DNA from 4 places in the Selenihalanaerobacter shriftii genome. Region 1 is predicted to be linked to each of the others. Evidence: riboswitches for the same ligand, from Rfam matches in the RefSeq annotation. Region 1 holds a riboswitch; each other region holds the start of a gene.
The links. A riboswitch is a leader RNA that binds a small molecule or an ion and turns the genes downstream of it on or off. The one in region 1 is predicted to bind cyclic di-GMP.
Positions count from the first base shown of each region.

Region 2: another riboswitch for cyclic di-GMP. It lies ahead of B5D41_RS03635 (methyl-accepting chemotaxis protein); the one in region 1 lies ahead of B5D41_RS14005 (ATP-binding protein).
Region 3: another riboswitch for cyclic di-GMP. It lies ahead of B5D41_RS01850 (methyl-accepting chemotaxis protein); the one in region 1 lies ahead of B5D41_RS14005 (ATP-binding protein).
Region 4: another riboswitch for cyclic di-GMP. It lies ahead of B5D41_RS01670 (hypothetical protein); the one in region 1 lies ahead of B5D41_RS14005 (ATP-binding protein).

Region 1 covers NZ_FUWM01000021.1:14,461-16,671, reverse strand. The annotation lists gene B5D41_RS11165 (AzlC family ABC transporter permease) at 1-342, shown strand, start outside; gene B5D41_RS11160 (AzlD domain-containing protein) at 345-647, shown strand; cyclic di-GMP riboswitch class I at 759-852, shown strand; gene B5D41_RS14005 (ATP-binding protein) at 968-2,211, shown strand, end outside.
Region 2 covers NZ_FUWM01000006.1:48,462-50,672, forward strand. The annotation lists gene B5D41_RS03635 (methyl-accepting chemotaxis protein) at 1-1,136, opposite strand, end outside; cyclic di-GMP riboswitch class I at 1,243-1,336, opposite strand; gene B5D41_RS03640 (hypothetical protein) at 1,522-1,701, opposite strand; gene B5D41_RS03645 (AfsR/SARP family transcriptional regulator) at 1,928-2,211, opposite strand, start outside.
Region 3 covers NZ_FUWM01000004.1:96,794-99,004, reverse strand. The annotation lists gene B5D41_RS01855 (carbon-nitrogen hydrolase family protein) at 1-380, shown strand, start outside; cyclic di-GMP riboswitch class I at 703-790, shown strand; gene B5D41_RS01850 (methyl-accepting chemotaxis protein) at 892-2,211, shown strand, end outside.
Region 4 covers NZ_FUWM01000004.1:57,335-59,545, forward strand. The annotation lists gene B5D41_RS01665 (COG1470 family protein) at 1-200, opposite strand, end outside; gene B5D41_RS01670 (hypothetical protein) at 575-1,162, opposite strand; cyclic di-GMP riboswitch class II at 1,282-1,368, opposite strand; gene B5D41_RS01675 (hypothetical protein) at 1,557-2,211, opposite strand, start outside.

The DNA of each region.
Region 1 (2,211 bases):
GAAAATGAATTGAGTTTTCATTTTGTATTAGGATTAAACTTAGTTAGTTATAGTAGTTGGGTTTTAGGAACTGCCGGAGGAGTCTTCTTAGGTATGGGATTACCACAAACACTTCAAACTAGCATGGGAATTGCTCTTTATGCTATGTTCATTGGGATATTAGTTCCTAATTTAAAGAAATCTTATGCAATCTTAATTGTATCTTTGATTACAGTAGTAATTAATACTTTTTTAAGTTGGACTTCATTTTTTAGCAGTATTTCAACAGGATGGAGAGTAGTAATCACAACTATATTAGCATCGGCACTTGGAAGCTATTTCTTTCCTAAGGAGGCGGTTTAGTAATGGAAAATTTAATAGTTTTAATAATTGGTATGGCTGTGGTTACTTATGTCCCTCGGATGTTACCTATTGTTTTATTACAAGATATGGAGTTACCTAATTCTTTGCGGAGATTTTTAGAGTTTATTCCGTTTGCAGCCATAGGTGCATTGATTTTTCCGGGAATTTTATCATCTACTGGAAGTAAAGAATCAGCAATTATTGGTGGAATAGTTGCAATCAGTTTAGCTATTTTTGAAATCAATTTATTATTAATAGTAGTTAGTAGTATTTTTGGAGTCTTTTTCTGGGAAATAACATTTTGATTATTCAATTATTTAGATAAAAATGCAGGAATTTACTGTTAGAGTATATAAATAAAGTAATATGGAAAATATTACTAAAATATAATATTGTTTTTAAAAGATTATATTAATCCTCGAAAATGGCACATCTATTGAAAGATAGGGTCGCAAAGAGTTAAATCTAAGGCAAGATCTTTGATTTTGTTATGATTGTTAACTTGTCGAAGGGAATAGGTTCTAAAGATGTTAAGATTATTTTAGAAGTATTAAGCCTTATTTCTCTTAGATATGCTAAAAGAGGAATAAGGTTTATTCTATTTATAAAAAAAGGAGGTGAATTTATGAAAGGTGTTTTCAATAAAATACAAGCTAGTATTAAGAATAAATTAATAATATTATTTTTAATACTATTATCAATAGCTATAATTACTATAAGTTATTTAGAATTAAAAACAACAAAAGAAATAATAAAACATAATTTTATTAAAAAGACTATTCATGAAATTGAACAAGCTGATAATATGATTAACCTATATCTTCAAACTTTAAAAGAAGACTGTAAGATGTTAGCAACAAATCCTATTATTCAGAATCTTAACCAGCAAACTTCTACTTCTTATGTGAATAAATCAACAAATCAGGCATTACAAAGGATTAGTCCCAATCCAAAGCTTCATAGACTATTTAAAAATTTCATTGAATCACATTCTAAGTTATCATATGTATATATTACAACTAAAAATGGAAGTTATATACAGTGGCCTAAAAAAGTAAATGTAAATAATTATAATCCCAAAACAAAGCCTTTTTATAAAAAAGCTATAAAGAATAAAGAAGATGTAATCATAACAGATCCTTACTATCAGTCTTTCAACAAATCATTTAATATTAGTTTAGCTACAACAATTGATAATGATCATGGAAAAACTATAGGAGTTCAAGGGATGGATATTAAACTAGATAGTTTAGTAAGGATAGTAGAGGATATTAAAATTAAGGACACAGGATATATAATTCTAGCTACTGATGAAGGAATTATTTTAGCAAATCCTAAAAGACCAGAATTAAACTTTCAGGATATCAGCAGCCTTGAAATTGAAGAATTAAATAATATAAAGGAAATGCAAAAAGCCAATTTTGAAACAGTTATGAATAATAAGGGGTATTTTATCAGTCTATATACTTCTCCTCAGACTAATTTAAAATTTATATCAATAATTGAAAAGGCTGAGTTGATGAAAATTTCAAATCAAATATCCAAAGTAATATTTTGGATAATACTTATAGTTGTAATTGCTATTATAATACTTAATATAATTTTAACTAATAAATGCTTACAACCTTTAACTATAGTTACTAATTTTGCTCAGAATATTTCTAATAATTTTAGTGATGATAAGTTGAGTATTTCATCATTAGAAGTAAATTCTAATGATGAAATAGGAGAATTAGCAATAGCTCTTAATAAGATGCAAGATAGATTATATAATAGGGTAACCAGATTGAATGAAACAAATGAAAAGTTATATAAAAAAAAGAAAGAGTTACAAAAATATTTTGATATTTCAGAGGTCATATTTTTAGT
Region 2 (2,211 bases), on a different contig from region 1:
TTAGGAATAAAATCAATTAATCTTTGATAAATCAATTCTAAACTAACCTTATCTGTCGATCCAGATCCATTAGAACCTCCAGCAAAAAAGAGACTTAACTGCTCCCCATCCTCTCTAATCTCATTCAAATCAGAACTCATCTGAGTAAACTCTTCTTGAATCGTGAATAATGAATCGTGTAATTGCTTCAAAATGTTATTCATTAATTTTTTAGATAAATTTAACACTTCAGTAATAAAGACTAACTTGTTTAAAATAACTTCCTCTTCACTATTAGCTACCTCAAAATCCTTAATCTCTTGTTGAGTACTTAACATAATTTCAATTAAGTTCTCTAAATTCTGTCTAATTATATCTTGATTTTGAGCTAGAATAATAATATCGTAGATAGGTTCTACAGATTGTTGAATATGTCCCATAAAGTCCTTTAACATATCTGCAATAGTCTGTAATGAATCTAATATATCTTCAAATATCTCTTTAATTTCCATTCGGTAATTAGATGAAATATTTTCTTCAATTGTTCCTAACTCATTTAAATCACCTGTAAACCCTTGATACCACTTCTGTAAAGTTAATATACTCTCTTCAATAAATTCATACTTATCTTTAATATTAGCAGCTAAACGATTAATCTCATTAGAGATCACTCTAAAGCCTGCCCCATCTTTGCCAGCCTTAGCTGAAACTATAATAGCATTAATTGAAAGGTCTTCTAGCTCACTTAATACTTCTTCTAACTCTTCAATTAAATTTAATACTTCCATGAATTGAGCTTCTTCTTCATCATTATCCATTATAAAATCATCTAATATCTCAGATACTTTATCTCTAGCTGATAATGAATCATAGACCTGATGAATCTTCTCTTCTAAGTTTTCTAACACCTCATTCATTTGAAAGTTAGTATCGATTTCAGATTCAGGTTCATCAGTTTCTATAAAATAATTAATTAATAATTTAGTTTCCTCAATAGTTTCATCTATATTCTCTTCAATCTCAGGTAATCGGTTTGAAATCAATCCATAGAAGTCTTCAGTCTTATCAATGATATCTTCTAAAGATTCTATGTTGTGCTTCAAACTATAATTTAAGTCATCTATTATGTTTTGAAATACCTGACTAGATTTAGCCAAGCTATCACCTCCCTAACTAATTTAAATCTCTAAATATATATGATAAAAGCCAAAAACAACAAACCTTATCCCTAATTAGGGATAAGGTTTGTTGTTACACCTATCCCATGGAAGCCAGACAGTCTTAGTATAAAATCAACTATACCTTAGACTCATAGCTTTGCGTCCCTTTCTTTACAAAAGGTATGCCTTTCTCACGGAAAATTTTAATTATTAATCTTGTGAGTTGTCGCACATGCAATATCATATAAAAAACATCCTATAAAATATTATGTAGTTATAAATTATATAAGTTTATACAAAAAATTTGTCGCTAATAAGCTTATTATGTATGCATTTATATATAAAGTATATTTCTTGTATATTATATTAGTTATTTCGACTATTATCTCTTTTTTCCTTCTTTATTAAGTATCTTTAATACTATTTTATCTATTTCTTTGCTCAAATTTATGATTTCTTTATTTACTAAATCATTCTTTACTTCAACTAACTTAGATAATTTTACTAATTTTTTATTTAGTGTCATATTCAGTTCATTAAGTTCACTACTATTTGGTTTCAAACCATTTCTCCTTTCAAAATCTTTTTAGCCTATATATATAAATGACAAATAGTTTTTTATTCTTCATTTATTATTCCAATTCCTTTAATATAATTCTTATTCTACTATATTTTAACATATTAACCTTTCTAACTGATTACATCTCACTTACAATGTACTTACATACCTAAATAAATAATTAAAGGAGTCATCTTATTAATAAGATGACTCCTTTAATATATTCAAACTATAAAGTTATTGACCTATAATACTCTTCTATCCTAGAATTAGGATTAATCTTTAATTCCTCATTTAAAACTTTTTTACAACTCTGATAAGCTTTAATTGCAAAAGACCGTTGCCCCATTTGATTATAGCTTTTCATTTTATAAAAATATGCCTGTTCAAAGTGTTTATTAATCTCTAACATTCTATCTGTTAATTTAATACATTTTTCATATTCCCTATTCTGATAATAATATATTAATAATTCATCAGCCATATCTAAAAATAAACTCATGAATCTTTCTC
Region 3 (2,211 bases), on a different contig from region 1:
TTCTTAGACCATCAGCCTTATTAAGAAGCTTTGATATTTGGGAAATGACAAATAAAGCTAGAGCATATGACAATCATGTATATATGATTGGTGTAAATGCTGTCGGACCTGACGCTGGTAATAATTATAACTTTGGTCATAGTATGATTGTAAGTCCAATCGCACAGAAATTAGCTCAAGCCCGAGGCGTTGAAGAAATTATTGCTGTCGAATTAGATAATGATCCTATTAAGAATGTAAGTTTCGGTACTAAATCCCCTATGATCTTTGATCATTTAGAAGATAGAAACATTGGTATGTATGAAGAAATTTTAAAAGAGGCAAAAAGTCAGTTCGAACCGTCTAAACGAATCCCTTATAAGAAAACAGAAAATAAGTAAGTAGAAATAAATAACCATTGATTAATAATTTTAACCCCTTAAAATTAATTTAATAGATGATAAATTTAAAGAGGTAGCAACTCCCCCTTTTTTGTAGTTTCCCCTTGCAACTTTATTAATAAATTACAAAATGATTAATTGCTACCTCTTTTTATTATATATAATGGATTATAATTTAATCAAGATAATTTATGTTACCTTGACAGTATTTGAGACAACTGATATAATTAAGATTACAAGGCAAATTACTACAAAATTAGACTATATGTATAATAATACTACATATGAGTAGTAAATATAATTTACATAAATTAAAATATCCCTGGTAAAATAGCACGCTTATCGAAAGGTAAGGTCGCAAAGTCTTGAATCTACGGTATAATATATGCTATGATTGTCAGACTGCCGGAGGGGATGATAGGTTTATAAGTGGATTAACCCTATCCCTCTTTTATTAATTGAGGGTAGGGTTTTATTAATTTTATTTATCAAGTAAGGAGAGATAATAAGTATGAATTTAGTTGAGAAGTTACGTTCTAATTTAAGATTTAAATTAGTAGCTTTAATGATGGTGATTTTAGTCTTAGTAGTAACAACTATTTCTGGCTATCTTATTTATAAAAACCATACAGAAACGATGGCTAATTTTAGAAGGCAAGGTGAAGTATTAGCAGATATAATTAAGACTAGTAGTATGAATGCTGAAACTGCTTATAAACAAGCTGAAAATGTATTAGAACAAGATATGATAGCTGAAGCTAAATTATTAGCTAATTTAGTAGCAGCAGGTGATATTAATAATCAAGATCTAATTAAATTATCTAAAGAGACTGGGATTGATGAATTTTGGATTACTGATGGCAATGGAACAGTAACTTTAACTAATTTTACAGACGGATTAGGGTTTACTTTTCCAGATGATCCAGAGGCACAAGCTTATCCATTTAGAGCGATATTAGATAATCCAGATAAAGTGGTAGCTCAAAAAGCTATGGTTCGTGATGTAGATAATACTTTATTTAAGTTTGTTGGAGTCGGTAGATTAGATAAACCAGGTATAGTTCAAGTAGGGATGGATGCTAGTGTTTTAACTACTCTGAATGAGAAAATAGGTTTACAAAAGATTATAGACCAAGTCAGTAGCCAAGAAGCAATCTCTTACATAACAATTATAGATAAGAACTTACAAATAACGGAGAGTAGCAGTAATTATAAAAAATTCAAGGCAGAATTAAAGAATTATGTTAAAAAGAATCAAGGTATGCTAGGGCAAGTAATTAAAAATGGAGAATATAAGACTCAGTTATTGGAATTAAAGAATGATTACATTTATGAAATAATAGTTCCGTATAATGGAATGGCTTTAAGGATAGGTCTTGATTTCAATGAAACTGCAGCAGCTATGAATGAATCTAGAAATAGGGTGATTATGATTAGTATCATCTTATTATTGATTGCTGGTTTAATTATTAATTTCTTTGCTAAGAGAATTACAGGACCAATTCTAGATTTAGTAGAAGTTAGCCAGACAGTAGCAGCTGGAGACTTCTCACAGAAGATTGAAATTGACAGTGAAGATGAGATAGGTGAATTAGGTGAGTCTTATAATTATATGTTGAGTACTATTCGTCAAATCATCAAAGATATTTATGAAAATGCTGAACATTTAGAGACAGTCTTACAAGAAGCAACTGCGAGTGTGACGCAAGTTAATCAGAATACTAATCAATCTAGAGATTCAATAGGTGAGGTCAGTAAAGTCATTGGAGAGGTTTCTACTACTATTGAAGAATTATCTGATCGTTCCCATGATATATATTCAGCAGGAGAA
Region 4 (2,211 bases), on a different contig from region 1:
CTACCACTAGGAGTAAGATTTAAGGTGAATTCTTTAATATCACCAGGTTGCATACTCAAATCAATTACTAAAGGTTTTACACCAACAGCTAAGCCATTTTGAGTAAATATTAAAATAGTAATAATTATAATTATTATTTTTAGCATTAAAACATGCTCTGATTTTTCTTTCAATTTCATATAAACTGAACTAATATCCATAATTATCTCCCCCTACCTTATAGCCTATAATTATCTTAACTCTATTATGTTATTTACTTATCATATAAAGCTATAAATAAAATTTTGTTTGAGTTAATTATTATTCATTATAATCTTAAAAACTTACATAAATTGTTAGTTAAAATATTGTCATATATTTTATTAATAATACAAATTAATATTATTACTAACTATTCAGCTATTAATTTAAATACTAATGCTAAATGTAAACCTTTACATTAAACTTAAAAGCTAATAATGTCATTAGTTAAATTATATCTTATTTGAATTTTAATTTATTCACTTGCTGATAATATCATTTATATTAAAAGAAAGGCGAGATTTTAGTCTCGCCTTCTTAATATATCTAATATTTATAAAGTTTGTGGAGCTGCTACTGTCAATTGAAGATTAAATTCTTTGTCACCATCTGTTGCCTCTAATTCCCACCAGTCTTTATCTGTGAACCATTGAGCACCTAAATAAAGAGTATAATTATTGTTACCTGCATCAGAATTTAATTTACTAGTCCAACCATCACCATCATTTGCTCCAGACTTTACAAAAGAGTCATTTCCATTTTGAAAGTTTTGATTCTCATCAGCAAATGTCATATATGGTGAGACTATAGTATCTCCTCTATCGCCACCAGTCCATACTTTACCTTCAGGAACCATTCCTTGAAGTAACGAAGTCAACCCTTCTGTTGCAGTTATAGTTACAGGAGTATTAGACTTAACATTAAACGGAAAGAAATGACTTGGTCCATCACCATTATTATCTACATTCGGAGCTAAAAAAGTAAAATTATAACTAGCCTCATCAAAACCAATCTCTGCATATTCCTCAACTGTTAAGTCAACTCCAAGTACACTTTTATCTAACTGTTCAGCCGCCATAGAAACCACACTCATACCAAATACCAACATCATCGCTAATCCGAAAATCATTAATTTTTTCATTAATTTTCTCCTCCTCATTGGTTATAAATTACTCGCGGCCGGGTTCACCATTGGCTCCCTGCTACCCTATTGGTGACCAGTTAAAGGATAACACTTCTTCGCCTCCTCGATCGCTCGTTTTACTCTTGGCCGGTTTCATCACTAGCTCACTATCACTCCATTGATGACCAGTTAAGGAATGACAAGTCTTAGCTTCCAATGAGTAAGAAGTTTATACGTTCTTATATTTTATGTCCTTACCAACACGACCTGATATTAAAACAGTCCCTTTACTACTCCCCTTTAAGCAAATATCACCTCCTAATTAATATTACCTCGTAATTATTGAGAATAAAGACTCCTTACTAATTACGAAAACCTATTAAACTTTTAATATCAAAAATTTTAAATATAATTATCTATTTGTCAGTGTAAAATTGATCTTCCCTTTATATGTACCAGCAGTATGCTTCCAACCTACTTTTACCTTCAAAGAAATATCTGTATTAATCCCTCGTCTGTAATTGCTACCATTAATTATCATTTTTTCGTCCATTTTATTATAAGAATATTCTGAATCTCCTAATGCTAACAGAATATTTTTAGGCAAAATCTTGGCCTCATCATCACTATCACCTTGATAAATTAAAGGTTCAGTATTTATATTAAGAAGCCAATTATGATGATTTGCTTCAACTTTTAGCCTTGCCTTCTCCTCTGGTTTATAGATTCCAGGCCCGCTAGTAGCATTAATTTCAACATTATCTGGATATACACTCACATTTGTATAAGACCTTATATGTACTATGACTCTAATTGCCGGTGACTTTCCTGATTCTAGCCATCCTTTATAGGTCCCACTCGGTACCTTCCACCAGGCTTCCTTAGCTAACTTGAATTTAACTGTTGACTTTAAGTCATCATCATCTAAGAATTTAATAAAGTTATCTAAGGCATGATAATCAGACCATCCTGACATTTTGGCACGCAAATATTTAGGCGAAATTGAATTTCCCCTATTGTCTTGGAGCTCATTAACGATATAATATATTGATTTTGAATCAAATTTT